2 regions of the Peribacillus sp. TH27 genome follow, and region 1 is predicted to be linked to the other one. Evidence: riboswitches for the same ligand, from Rfam matches in the RefSeq annotation. Region 1 holds a riboswitch; the other holds the start of a gene.

The links. A riboswitch is a leader RNA that binds a small molecule or an ion and turns the genes downstream of it on or off. The one in region 1 is predicted to bind glycine.
Region 2: it holds a riboswitch for glycine, as region 1 does, so the genes downstream of both, gcvT (glycine cleavage system aminomethyltransferase GcvT) here and glyA (serine hydroxymethyltransferase) in region 1, are expected to answer to the same signal.

Annotation. Positions count from the first base shown of each region.
Region 1 covers NZ_JAEKEV010000002.1:43,041-50,627, reverse strand. Annotated here, with positions in the region: gene gcvPB (aminomethyl-transferring glycine dehydrogenase subunit GcvPB) at 1-40, opposite strand, end outside; gene gcvPA (aminomethyl-transferring glycine dehydrogenase subunit GcvPA) at 33-1,385, opposite strand; gene gcvH (glycine cleavage system protein GcvH) at 1,387-1,782, opposite strand; gene gcvT (glycine cleavage system aminomethyltransferase GcvT) at 1,933-3,042, opposite strand; gene sdaAA (L-serine ammonia-lyase, iron-sulfur-dependent, subunit alpha) at 3,064-3,945, opposite strand; gene JFU24_RS01880 (serine dehydratase beta chain) at 3,945-4,457, opposite strand; gene glyA (serine hydroxymethyltransferase) at 4,477-5,727, opposite strand; glycine riboswitch at 5,847-5,952, opposite strand; gene JFU24_RS01870 (amino acid permease) at 6,270-7,587, opposite strand, start outside.
Region 2 covers NZ_JAEKEV010000002.1:4,966,938-4,974,524, reverse strand. Annotated here, with positions in the region: gene JFU24_RS25375 (rhodanese-like domain-containing protein) at 138-521, shown strand; gene gcvPB (aminomethyl-transferring glycine dehydrogenase subunit GcvPB) at 699-2,156, opposite strand; gene gcvPA (aminomethyl-transferring glycine dehydrogenase subunit GcvPA) at 2,149-3,495, opposite strand; gene gcvT (glycine cleavage system aminomethyltransferase GcvT) at 3,514-4,620, opposite strand; glycine riboswitch at 4,774-4,857, opposite strand; glycine riboswitch at 4,861-4,948, opposite strand; gene JFU24_RS25355 (DEAD/DEAH box helicase) at 5,319-7,007, shown strand; gene JFU24_RS25350 (YqhG family protein) at 6,985-7,587, shown strand, end outside.

The sequences.
Region 1 (7,587 bases):
GTCGACTTATTTCAAAAATTAACTCATTATATTCAACCATTTACAATCTCCTCCAAAACATCAATAAATTGATCAATTTCTTCTTTTGTTCGCTGCTCAGTCACAGCTAGCAGCATTTGATTTTCAAAGCCGTAATCACTTTTTAAATCAAATCCACCGATAATACCGGCCTTAAGAAGTTTTTCATTGACTTCCTTTACCGAACGAGTAAGCTCGACAACAAACTCATTGAAGAATGGTGCTTCATTGATAATGGTAAAGCCTTTTTGTTCTAGAGTTTTCGCCATGTAATCAGCTTTCTCAATGTTTAGCTGTGCCATTTGACGAATCCCTTGCTTTCCAAGTGATGTCATACAAATAGAGGAGGCAAGAGCATTTAATGCCTGGTTGGAACAAATATTGGATGAGGCTTTATCACGGCGAATATGCTGTTCACGCGCTTGCAATGTTAACACAAACCCACGTTGTCCTTTTTCATCTGCTGATTGCCCTACAATACGTCCTGGGATTTTACGCATGAGTTTCTTACTTACCGCAAAATAGCCGCAGTGTGGACCGCCAAAGGACATCGGGATTCCTAATGGCTGCATATCACCGATCACAATATCTGCCCCAAGTTTCCCAGGAGCCTGCAAGAGTGCTAGTGCAAGAGGATTGGCGCTTACGATTAAAAGGGCACCTTTTTCTTCTGCAATTTTCTTAATTGCTTTTAAATCCTCAATGGAACCGAAGAAATTTGGATATTGAACAATTACGGCAGCAGTGTCCTTATCGATTTGTTCTTGCAGCTTCCCTAAATCTGTAACCTCATCAGCAAGATTTACTTCCTCAGCTGTGTATCCCGGACCTCCAGCTACTGTATGTAAAATAGCACGGGATTCAGGATGTACCGCTTTGGATACAAGTACTTTTGAACGTCTTGTAGATGCAACGGCAAGTGATGCAGCTTCTGCAAGCGATGTAAAACCATCGTACATGGAAGAGTTAGCCACATCCATTCCTGTCAACTCACAAACCATCGTTTGAAATTCAAAAATCGCTTGTAATTCACCTTGGCTGATCTCCGGTTGGTAGGGTGTATAAGCTGTGTAAAATTCGGAACGTGAAATCATATGATTTACCACACTTGGAATATAGTGATCATAGGTACCTGCACCTAGAAAAGTTGGGTAATGATTTGCATTTTTGTTTTTTGTAGCAAGCTGATTCATTTTTTTCAAAAGAAGCGGTTCAGGAACCGCCTCTGGAATGTTTAGCTCATCCTGCAGGCTAATTTCAGCTGGAATATCTTCAAATAACTCATCTATAGAAGAAATATTTAAAAATTTGAGCATTTCCTCTTGGTCCTGTTTCGTATCAGGGAGGTATCTATAAGTGGCTGTCATATTATTCCTCTCCTTCATTAGTAAATGCTTGATATTCATCTTCGTTTAGAAGTGAATCTAATTCTTCTGGATTGGACATTTCTACTTCGACTAACCACCCTGCTTCAAATGGATGCTCGTTAATCGTCTCTGGAGCGCCTTCTAACTCTTCGTTTACAGTAACTACCGTACCTGAAACAGGTGAATAAAGTTCGGAAACTGCTTTAACTGACTCGATCGTTCCCATCGATTCATTGACAGTTACTTCATCATCAATCGCTGGATTTTCAACAAAGACGATATCACCTAACGCCTTTTGTGCATAATCAGAAATTCCAATACGTACACGATTTCCTTCTAATTGTTGCACCCACTCATGTTCTTTGCTATATCGTAAACTTAATGTTACTTTTGTCATTGTTTTTTCTCCCTCTCCGTTTTTAATTTTGTCATAATTCAGAAAATAAAGACCAATTTTACTCATAACAGGTTGTCTATTTCGGTCTACGTGCAAAGTAACGGAAATCGACTTAAAAACTACACGATAACTCTATTAAAATATTTCCACTTATCTTTTGTAGAATGGTGCATTAACAATAACAGCTTCAATCAGTTTATTACGAATTTCCACTTTTATCGGCGTCCCCACTTCAGCTTGGTCGGCTGATACCAAGGCAAGACCTAAGCTTTTCTTCAAAGATGGTGATTGTGTTCCGGATGTAACAATACCTATTTCCTCTCCACCTTGAGAAATTACCTTGTAACCATGACGCGGAATCCCTCTGCCTGTTACTTCAATCCCTACTAATTTTCGTTTTAATCCAGCTTCTTTTTGTTCTGTAAGAGCAGATTTTCCGATAAAGTCACTTTCTTTGTTCGTCTTTACCACAAAGCCGATTCCTGCTTCAAGCGGGCTGATATCGTTACTGAGTTCTTGGCCATAGAGTGCAAGACGTGCTTCAAGTCGAAGCGTGTCCCGTGCACCAAGTCCACATGGTTGTAATCCATTCTTAGTTCCTGCTTCTAAGAGCTTTTCCCAGAGTACTACCGCTTTGTCCGCTGCTAAATAAAGTTCATATCCATTTTCTCCTGTGTAACCTGTACGGGATACAAGTATGTCGGTAATCCCGGAGATGTTGACATGTTGGGCGAATTTAAAAGAGCCAATTTCTGATAAATCTATTTCCGTTAACTTTTGCAAAATGCTTTCTGCCTTTGGACCTTGGATGGCAAGCTGAGCGATGTCTTCCGAAATATTTTGGAGCGCCATCTCTCCTTTTACATGCTGCTTCATCCATTCGTAATCTTTCTCAATGTTTGCGGCATTAATAACGAGTAAATATTTTTCATTCCCTAATTTATAAACTAATAAATCATCGACTGTTCCGCCGTCTGGATAGCACATTGCAGTATACTGTGCTTGATTGATGCTAAGCTTTGTTACATCGTTTGTAACAAGGTAGTTAATATAACTCTCGGCATCTTTCCCTTCCACAAGTACCTCTCCCATATGAGAAACATCAAAAAGTCCTGCTTCTGTTCGAACAGCTTCATGCTCTTCTAAAATGCTGGAAAATTGAACTGGCAGAGCCCAGCCACCAAAATCAATAACTTTTGCTCCGTATTTTTTATATACTTCAAAAAGCGGTGTTTGCTTTAATGCTGTTTCAGTACCCATGATCTACCTCCCGATTATGATTCATGATTTCCTACAAAAAAGACGTTCTTTCACCTGTTTACCGGTTTCTGTCATTGCCAAGCCACCAAGAGCCGTTTCTCGAAGGGTCCTTGGCATATCATTTCCAACCTTATACATGGCTTCAATTACCTCATCACAGGGTATGCGGCTTTCAATCCCAGCTAGAGACATGTCGGCCGCTGAAAATGCAATTGAGGTTCCAATCACATTCCGCTTGATGCAAGGAACTTCCACAAGTCCTGCGACTGGATCACAAACCAAACCTAAAAGTGACTTCATCGCAATGGCTGTCGCATTCACGGCTTGCAGTGGTGTTCCACCTTTTAACTCAACGATTGTCCCCGCTGCCATGGCCGTTGCGGAGCCCACCTCTGCTTGACAGCCTCCAGCAGCCCCCGAAATGAAAGAACGGTTCGCAATGACAAGCCCGAGCATACTTGCCGTGAATAACCCCATAACTAAATCTTTATAAGGAGTGCCATCATTTTTATGAAGTGAAAACAGTACCCCAGGCAGAATCCCTGCTGCACCCGCAGTTGGGGTAGCTACAATGACCCCCATTCGGGCGTTACTTTCAGAAGTTGCCAATGAAAAGCTCATTGCATTGCTTATATAGCTGCCTGACAAAGATTTACCTTGTTGAACGTAATCATTCATTTTCAAAGCATCTCCGCCAGAAATTCCACTCGGTGCGGTTGTGGCATCCTTTATACCGTTATCAACGGCTTCCTTCATTTTAATCAATCGTTCTTCCATCATACTGATAATAGCTTGTTGGTCTCTTCCTGACTTTTCTGCTTCCATCATTAGCATGATTTCGCCAATGCTTTTTTCTTCTCTTTGACAAGCTTCATTTAGTTCTTTCATGGTCTGGATTTCCATCATATAGCCTTGTCCATTACTTTCTTTCTTGGATGATATGAACTAGCAAGAGCTGAAAAGTCATCACCTGCACTGAGTCGAATCGATACCATATCGTCGTCTATCATGAAAATCTTGGATAAACCACCACCAAGTGATGCTCCGCCTACCTTTACTACACAATCGCCGCGTTTTGCTGTCACGATTGTTGTGTTAGGATGGTCAAAATACTCGCAGCAGTTTTCAAATTCTATTTCGTACTGCATTCCATTTTCTTTTGCCCATTCCAACGAGTTTTTAATGCGTGAATCATCAGTATCCATTCCAAGTAATCCGCCAAGCAGTGCTTTATCTGTTCCATGTCCTTGATAGGTTTCAGCAAATGAATCATAGAATACAATTTTGACTTCTTTTGGATAATCTCCTAACAGTTCATGGATGAATTTACCAATTGACACGACTCCGGCTGTGTGGGAACTTGACGGTCCTACCATGATTGGACCTATTATGTCAAAACAACTTTGAAATTCCATTGTGTCCCCCCCTTTTTTCTTACACAGTAATTGGTTGTTGAAATAACGGATAAATATCACAAATTCCTTTGGTTGTTTCTTTTGCTTTCTCAAGAACGTCTTTATCCCCTTTACTCTTTAGAACAGCTGAAATCACTTTACCGATTTTCACCATTTCATCCTGCTTCATGCCTCGAGTTGTTAATGCTGCTGTTCCCATTCGGATACCACTGGTAACAAATGGCTTTTCCGGATCATATGGAATCGTATTTTTATTAGCGGTGATGCCTGCTTCTTCTAATAATTTCTCTGCTTCTTTTCCTGTTAAATTCCACGGACGTAAATCTAAAAGGACAATATGATTATCTGTTCCGCCAGAAACAAGAGCTGCACCTTCATTTTTTAATGTTTCACTAAGTGTTGCAGCATTTTCAATGACTTGTTTCGCATAGTCCTTAAAGCTTGGTTGTAATGCTTCGTTGAAAGCAACCGCTTTTGCTGCAATAATGTGCATGAGAGGGCCGCCCTGAATTCCTGGGAATACAGATTTATTAATCGATTTGATAATCTCTTCATCGTTTGTTAAAACGATACCCCCGCGAGGTCCTCTCAATGTTTTATGAGTAGTACTTGTCACAACATCTGCATATGGGATTGGGGATGGGTGAAGACCGGCCGCTACCAGCCCTGCAATATGAGCCATATCCACCATAAGTTTTGCTCCAACTTGATCAGCAATTTCTCTAAATCGTGCAAAATTAATGGTTCTTGGGTAGGCACTTGTCCCTGCAATAATCAATTTTGGTTTTTCTTTCTTTGCGATAGCTTCCAACTCATCATAATCAATTAATTGGGTATCTTCTCTAACTCCATAAGACACAACTTCAAACCATTTTCCTGAAACACTGACTGGACTTCCATGAGTTAAGTGGCCGCCATGTGAAAGGTTCATTCCCATTACTTTATCACCAGGCTGAAGTAGTGCGAAAAATACTGCGAAATTTGCTTGTGCACCCGAGTGAGGCTGAACATTTGCATATTTGGCACCAAACAGCTTTGTTAAGCGCTCAATAGCTGCTTGTTCTGCCACATCTACAAATTCACATCCGCCATAATAACGTTTTCCTGGATAACCTTCTGCATATTTATTCGTCATTACACTTCCCATTGCTTCTAATACATCCTGGCTGACGAAGTTTTCTGATGCAATCAACTCTAAGGTTTGATGCTGACGATTTTGCTCGTTTCTGATAGCTTGAAAAATGATTGAATCATTTTGCTGTAAACTCATTTGTACTCCCCCTTGAAAATTTTTGTATTAAAGGTTTGTTGCATAGCTAGTGACTACGAAACACTACCCTTTTTTGCGCACAAAAAAGAACAGAGAAGGGTAGCTTAGCTTAGCTTTCTCTACCCTTCTCTGTCCTTTTACCTGAGAGTTTAACCCTTTTATATTAATAGGGCCTTTCCCCTTTGGTGGCGTACTACTTTATACGCGCTCTCCAGAGGTGCGTCCAGTTGTGGTTCCATCTACCTGAGAGATTTGTTCCAAGGGTCTTTTTGGAACTTGCTCCTTCGGTGGCGTGTCGCATTGCACTCTCCCACAACCGTCATTCGCTCATATTGAATTTTTATTATATTTAGAATAATTGGTGGAAATAAGAATGTCAAGATTTTCTTGTAAGCGTTAACATTATTTTTTGAAAATTCTTACTTTATGAATGTCACATATGGTCATCCAGGTTACTCACGAGTCGCTTGTATCATCGTTTTTTGCAAGTTGACTATTTTGATAAAGTTAATAGTAGGTCCCTGACTTTTGTCCGTAGCCTCTTAATTTTCCGCTACCTCTTTCTGATTCGCCTGATCCGCATGATTTGCCTTCGTTTTCTGCATCTTATAAATCGCAATCAGCGAAATAAACCAAACAGGAGTTACGAACAAGGCAACACGAGTATCTTCCGCAAGTGCAAGCACAACAAGTACGAAAGCTAGGAAAGCAAGGATCAAGTAATTAGAAATTGGATAAAGTGGTAATTTAAATTTGTTCATTTTCGCTAGATCTGGCCTTGTTTTGCGGTATTTCAAATGACTGATGACAGTAATTCCCCAAATAAAGATGAAACATACTGTAGAAATACTTGTAATTAACGTAAATACTCCTTCTGGCATTAAATAGTTCAAAACAACGGAAGTTAGAATGACGACAGTTGAAAAGGCCAGTGCATTGGAAGGTACTTTACGGGCATTAAGTTTTGCAAATGGCACAGGTGCATTTTTATCTTTGGCAAGTGAGTATACCATCCGGCTTGTACTGAAGATTGCACTGTTGCATGCCGAAGCAGCCGATGTTAGGACGACAAAATTGACGATACCAGCAGCTGCAGCGATACCAACAGCCACGAATACTTGGACGAATGGGCTTTCCGATGGGATGATTGCGTTCCACGGATAAACACTCATAATGACAATAAGTGCGCCAATGTAGAAAATTATAATCCGAATAGGAATATTATTGATTGCTTTTGGGATAACTTTCTCTGGATCTTCTGTTTCACCTGCTGTAAGTCCTACAAGTTCAATACCAACAAACGCAAACACTACCATCTGGAATGAGAGGATAAATCCATTTATTCCATTTGGGAACATACCTTCGTGGCTCCATAGATTCGTGAAACTGGCTGCGCCTGAATCTGTGGAAAAGCCTTTAATAATCATGAAAATACCGATAACTATAAGTGCTAGAATAGCGATAACTTTAATTAATGCAAACCAGAATTCCATTTCGCCAAAAAGTTTTACGGTTGCTAGATTCATAAATAGCAAAATGACAAGCGCAATTAAACCTGGCATCCACTGTGGTACGGAGGGAAACCAATACTGGGTATAAAGACCAACTGCTGTTAAGTCGGCCATTGCGATTGAAATCCAGCAAAACCAGTAGGTCCAACCGGTGATAAATGCTGCCATATTACCTAAATAGTCTTTTACAAAGTCAACAAAAGAATTATATTCCAAATTGGTTAAGAGTAGTTCTCCAAGAGCGCGCATGATTAAAAAGCAAATTACGCCTGTAATCATGTAAGCAAATAAAATCGATGGTCCTGCTAAGTGAATAGATTTTCCTGCTCCGAGAAATAATCCCGTTCCA
Region 2 (7,587 bases), 4.9 Mb from region 1:
ACAGACTTTAACACTCTAAAAAAGAAAGTACCATTAAGTCGATAAAGAATTTTACGAAAATATTTTTTGATTATTAGTTAAAGCAATTATATAATAAAGATTGTCTGTATTCGTTAGGTAGAAGGGAGTTTTTATGTTTGGAATTATTATATACACTGCTCATCATCATAGGAGTGGTTATTGCGTATTCACTTTTTAATTGGTACCGCCAGCGTAAAATCGTTAAAACGTTAACACAGGATGAATTTATTGCTAACTACAGAAAAGTACAACTAATCGATGTGCGGGAACCAAATGAATTTGATAATGGTCATATCTTAGGCGCAAGAAACATCCCTATGACTCAAATGAAAACACGCCTGGTCGAAATTAGGCCGGACAAGCCTGTATACTTGTACGCTCAAAGCGAAATCATCAGCGGAAGAGCTGCAGCCATGCTATACAAAAAAGGCTACAAAGAACTGTTTCACCTAAAAGGCGGTTTCAAAATGTGGACCGGTAAAATTAAAGCAAAGAAATAAGAACCCATCTCCGCATGGGCTCTTTTTAATTAAAAAGCTATCATACTAAAAATTGAAATGAAATGCCGTCTTAAAGCTTATTATGTCTTATTGTATATTCATTTCCAGCTGGTCATTCTCTATACATATAATGAATAAAAATCCCCGCTCAGATGGCGGGGATTTTTATTTAGGCTATTAAGCTTGATAACGGAGGACTGGTTTTCTTGCAGCAAGCGTTTCATCCAGCCTTTTAATAACTGTTGTATGTGGCGCTTCCTGTACGATCTCCGGAGTTTCTTCCGCTTCCTTAGCTATCTGAATCATCGCATCAATGAACGCGTCGAGAGTTTCCTTTGACTCCGTTTCAGTCGGTTCTATCATCATTCCTTCTTCCACGTTCAACGGGAAGTAAATAGTAGGTGGATGATAGCCGAAGTCTAGTAATCTTTTGGCAATATCGAGTGTTCGGACGCCCAACTTCTTTTGCCGGCGGCCACTAAGCACAAACTCATGCTTACAATGGCGATTATATGGTAAATCAAAATATGGTTCCAACCTACGCATCATATAATTCGCATTGATGACCGCATTCTCCGTGACAGCCCTAAGACCATCAGGACCCATAGAACGAATGTACGTATAAGCCCTCACATTTATTCCGAAGTTTCCGTAATAAGGTTTAACTCTTCCGATGGATTGCGGGCGATCATAATCCAGCATAAATTGCTCATCTCGTTTGACCACGAGTGGTTTAGGCAAGTAGGGAATCAAATCCGATTTTACTCCGACAGGACCAGATCCCGGGCCACCGCCACCATGTGGACCTGTAAATGTTTTATGGAGATTTAAATGGACCACATCAAAGCCCATATCACCTGGACGGGCTTTAGATAGGACTGCATTAAGATTGGCTCCGTCATAATAAAGCTTCCCACCAGCATCGTGGACAAGTTTTGCCATTTCCAAAATATTCTCTTCAAACAATCCTAATGTATTGGGATTCGTCAGCATTAAAGCCGCTGTATCCGAACCTACCACGCGCTTTAAATCTTCAAGGTCAACTAAGCCATTTTCATCTGATTTTACCGTAATCGTTTCGAGCCCCGCAACAGTGGCGGAAGCTGGATTCGTACCGTGTGCCGAATCAGGAACTATCACTTTCGTCCGTGCTGTATCGCCGTTTGCTTCATGGAAGGCACGAATCATCATTAATCCTGTCCATTCACCATGTGCACCTGCTGCTGGCTGTAAGGTCACTTGATCCATCCCTGTGATTTCTGTTAAATGTTCTTGCAAGTCAAATAATAGTTCCAAGGCTCCCTGTACAGTCGCCGGATCTTGATATGGATGGATATGGGCGAAACCGTTAAAACGCGCCACATTTTCATTTATCTTCGGGTTATACTTCATCGTACAAGAACCGAGTGGATAAAAGCCCGAATCCACCCCGTGATTCCGTTTGGAAAGAGCTGTATAATGACGCATGATATCTAATTCCGATACTTCTGGAAGCTCAGCCTCTTCTTGACGGATGTATTCGGCAGGAAAAATCTCTTCAAGTGAAATTTCTTCAACATCCATTTCCGGTAGACTGTACCCTATTCGACCGGACGTACTGATTTCAAAAATGAGTGATTGATCTTGATTATTCATGTTGATCCCCCAATTCCTGCGCAAGTGCATCAATTTCTTCTTTTGTTCTAAGTTCTGTTACAGCCACAAGCATATGGTCTTTCAGCTGTGGATAAACAGTCCCTAAGTCGAAGCCGCCGATAATTTCTTTTTCAAAAAGACTTTGATTAATTTCTTGGTAAGATGCCGGCAGTTTAATGACAAATTCATTAAACGATGGTCCCTCAAACACCACTTCTATTCCTTTTTCCTTTATAGCTTTTTTCGCATAATAGGCTTTTTGAATATTATTCACTGCCATTTCTTTGACACCCTTTTTCCCAAGTGCGGTCATCGCAACAGAAGCTGCCAAAGCATTTAACGCCTGATTGGAACAAATATTGGATGTGGCCTTGTCACGACGAATGTGTTGCTCACGAGCTTGAAGCGTCAGCACAAATCCCCGTTTACCATCTTCATCCACTGTTTGCCCGACGAGACGGCCTGGCACTTTACGAACAAGTTTGTTCGTGACCGCAAAGTATCCGCAATGCGGTCCGCCAAAAGCTGCTGGAATACCGAATGGCTGAGCATCGCCTGTTACGATATCAGCACCAAGGGCACCTGGAGGGGTCAATGCACCTAGTGCAAGCGGGTTACTCGAAACGATAAACATGGATTTCACATCATGAATGATTTCTTCCATTTCTTTCAACGGTTCAATACGTCCAAAGAAGTTTGGATATTGCACAATGACTCCCGCAATATCGTCTTTCGCCAATTCCTTTAAGGCAGCTAGATCTGTCACACCATCTTTAAATGGAATTTCAATGACTTCCACTCGCTGACCTTTCGCATACGTCTTAACGACTTCTCTTGATTCAGGATGTACTGCCGCTGAAATTAGAATTTTCTTACGTCGTGTATGACCGGATGCAAGCATCGCTGCTTCCGCTAATGCCGTCCCTCCGTCATACATGGAGGAGTTGGCTACATCCATGCCTGTCATTTCACAAATCATCGTTTGATATTCAAAAATGGCCTGAAGCTCCCCCTGTGAAATTTCTGGCTGATAAGGGGTGTAGGCTGTATAAAACTCCGAGCGGGAAAGAACATGATCAACGATGACCGGTGAATAATGATCATACACGCCCGCACCAAGAAAGGAAGCATAGTTTTTAAGATCAGCATTCTTAGAAGCAAGTTTTGATAATTCTTTCATTAAGGCTGGCTCTGATTTAGCTGGTTTAATGTCATATTCGCCTTGAAAGCGGACACTTTCAGGAATATCGTTGAAAAGGTTCTCAACAGAAGGGACCCCTATTACCTCCAGCATTTGTTGTTTATCCTGCTCTGTCATGGGTAAGTAACGATGTTTCATCTTAATGACCATTCCTCTCTATTTACGTGGTTTTTTATAAAAAGGTGTTTGTATAATAACAGCTTTCAATCGTTTTGAACGAATTTCCACTTCGACTTCAGAATTCATCACCGAAAAGTCTTTATCGATAAGTACCAATCCTACATTTTTCTTCAATGTTGGTGATTGAGTGCCAGTCGTAACTTCACCAATGACTTTATCCCCACTGTATACCTTATAGCCATGACGAGGAATGCCGCGGTCAATCATTTCAATTCCGACAAGCTTACGTTGTGCCCCTTTTTCCTTTTGTTCAGTAAGAACGGCTTTCCCGAAAAAGTCGGCTTCCTTATCCACTTTAACCGCAAAACCAATCCCGGCTTCAATTGGGGTAATATCCGGTGAAAGCTCCTGTCCATAAAGCGGAAGTTTAGCTTCAAAGCGGAGTGTGTCACGTGCCCCTAAACCTATCGGCTGTATCCCTTCTTCTTTTCCTGCATCTAGAATAGCTCTCCAAAGGGCCGGGCCATTTTCACTGTTGCTATATATTTCAAAACCATCTTCACCCGTATATCCTGTACGTGAAACCATCGTGGAAAGCCCATTTATCAGGACATTTTCCTTGAATTTAAAAAAGCCAATTTCACTCAAAAGTGTATCATTAGATAGTTTTTGTAATATTTTCTCTGCCAAAGGTCCCTGCAGTGCCAACTGTGTATAATCGCTTGATACATCCGAAAGTTGGACATCCTCTGAACAATTAGCTTGTAGCCAGTTAAAATCTTTTTCTGTATTGGCGGCATTGACCACGAGCAGATAGTCGTCTTCTGCCTTTTTATAAATGATAAGATCGTCAACAGTACCGCCGTTTTCATAACACATAGCCGTATAAATTGCTCCGCCCTGTTTTAGCTTTGATACATCATTGGTCATCATTTTTTGTAAAAAGGCAAGACTCCCTGGGCCCTTCACATCAACCTCACCCATATGGGAAACATCAAATAAGCCAGCTTTTGTACGAACTGCTTCATGTTCGTCCTTGATACCCGAAAATTGGACAGGAAGTTCCCAGCCGCCAAAATCGATCGTTTTTCCTCCGTATTCACGATAAACCTCAAATAGTGGCGTTCTTTTTAAATTGGTCAAAAAATGACCCCCCTTAGATTTTTTAGATTTACTTTGCTCACTTTTCTAAAAGCTTCTTTCCATTTTGTCAGATCTTCTTATACTTCTCAGCCTGATTCATAATGTGGAAAAAAGGGCACAAAAAAGGACAGAGAAAGCCCTAAAGAGCTTTTTCTCTGTCCTGAAACCTGAAAGTTTACCTATATAATAGGTTTTCCCCTTTGGTGGCCGTCCTGCAACGAGCGGCGCTCTCCAGAGTTGCGTCCAATAAGAGTTCTTTTGCCTGAGAGATTCACTGCTAAGTTTGCTCCTTCGGCGCTACATTCGTAGTCTCTCCCCTTATCTTCACCCGCATATAAATGTGTCTCCACCAATTAGGAAAGTAATTAATCCTACTGATAGTTAGTAAAACCTCTGTGCATTTACAAAATGCTTTCTCTACCAACTCTCCTTAAAACTTCAGAACTTAATGAATGATCTCTAGTCTGTTAATCTGGGATAAAGTAAGAGGCGGTTGCCCATACTATGAAAAACATGAACTACATTCATCTTTTAAGCGTTTTGGGAAATTGGAATTTTCTAAATATACTTACATCCTACCTTAAGAAACTTTTCTCTGCAATATCTTTTACAGAGAAATATTTTTCTTACTTCACATATAAAATGTTCGGGTTTCAACCTTAAATAAGAAAATTATGATTTTAGAAGGAGTAGTTTCAATGAAAATTAATATATCCTTCAGTTCTGATTGGAATGACGAGTTTCTACAAAAGATGGAAAATGACGGTCCATGGGGTAATTGGGAGCTTTATAAATTGGCTGTTCAAATGGAAGAAAACCTCATTATTCCTGATTTTGAAGGTTTACAGGCACCCAAGCATCTTCCACAGCTCACCCCGCTTCCCCACCAATTGGAAGCGGCAAAGCAGGTAGTTGAAAAGATGAATGGAAAAGCCATTTTAGCTGATGAAGTAGGTCTCGGGAAAACAATCGAAGCTGGCTTGATTCTAAAAGAATATATGATCCGTGGTCTTGTTAAAAAAGTATTAATTCTTGTCCCCGCTTCACTTGTAAGTCAATGGGCTTTTGAATTGAATACCAAGTTTCATATTCCGGCTGTTGTTCAAAGAAAAAGCTATGTGTGGGAATCATGCGATGTTGTTATATCATCCATTGATACAGCGAAACGAGCTCCCCATCGAGATATCATTTTTAATCAGCAATATGACTTTATCATTATTGATGAGGCTCATAAACTTAAAAATAATAAAACGAAGAACTATGAATTTGTCCAAAATCTGAAAAAGAAATTTTGTTTATTGCTGACAGCTACGCCAATTCAAAATAAAGTCGAAGAAATTTTCCATCTTGTTTCGTTATTGAAACCGGGACACTTGGGAAATGCAACACTCTTTTCTGAGAAATATAAAGGCAAAGGCCGAAATGTTATTGAGGATGAGCACCTAAAGGAACTCGTCAACACTGTTATGATTCGGAACCGACGGGCTGATACTGGAATTGAATGGACAAAAAGGCAGGTGGAAACAATCATCATTGAATTTTCTCCAACTGAACAAGCCTTGTACGACGCTGTTTCCAAATTTAAGCCTATTTCAGATGGATCGAAGGGAAGTTCTTTTTCAGCACTCACCCTCCAAAGAGAAGCATGCAGCAGCAGAGAAGCCGTTTTTTATACATTGAAAAACATGAAAGCCAAATATGAACAGCCTTCCCCTGACTTTTTAGCAAAGCTAGATGAGCTGTTTGAGAAGGTAAATGAAACAGAACAAAACTCCAAGGCTGAAAAAGCTTTAGAACTCATCAAGAAAATTGATGACAAAGTGATTATCTTTACCGAATACAGAGCCACTCAGCTATATTTACAATGGTATTTACAACAGAATGGAATTTCCTCAGTTCCCTTCCGCGGCGGCTTTAAGCGTGGAAAAAAAGACTGGATGAGAGAATTATTCCAAAAGCAGATTCAAGTTTTAATTGCTACCGAAGCCGGTGGGGAAGGAATAAACCTTCAATTTTGCCACCACTTGATTAATTTTGACCTGCCATGGAATCCAATGAGACTTGAACAAAGAATTGGACGGATTCACCGACTTGGCCAGGAAGAAGATGTCATGATATATAACTTTGCAACGAAAAATACAGTTGAAGAACATATTTTGAAATTATTATATGAAAAAATCCATTTGTTTGAAAAAGTAATTGGTGAATTGGATGATATTTTAACGAAGCTGGATATTACCAACATCGAAGAATATTTAATTGACGTGGTCGGCGAGTCCCGAACTGAGGGTGAAATGAAAATCAAGATGGATAATTTTTCATCGATGATTCAATTCGCTCAAACTATGAAGGAAGGTGAGATTCATGCAGCAACAGGAAATTCATGATTTTTTAATAACTTTCTTTGAAGCTAATGATTGTGAAGTACTAGAGAATGCCCCATCCCATATCACTGTTCAACTGACGATTGAAATGGATAAAGAGTTAATGAACCGTCCCTTTTATTGGCATTATCTTGAAAAAACGGGCGGGATTCCAAACCCAGCCCAGATTACTTTCATTACTAATCCTGATCAGGCTCCACCCAATATGAAAGGAGAACGAATTCACTTTGGTTCGCCCCGTCTCCATCAAATTATCGAATCAACAAAAAGGCTGGCTGGATATACTAGACTTTTCGAGGATACACTCCCCTCAAATGGTCGCCATAATCCATTGTTCCCCTGGCTTACACTAAATGTTAAAATATCTTATCAATGTGATCGAAAAAAAGATACCTTTATGTCTGTTGGATTGAATTTAATCTCCGGGGAGATCATGGAAGGATTTCACAATCGTGTTTTACCGGTTAAAGTCACCCCAAAGATACCGGATTACTCCTTCACCCTCTCACCATTAATCATGCCAAAGAGTGGGTTAGCAAGACTTGATACATATATCCGAACCAGCTTCGAGAACGATGACCAT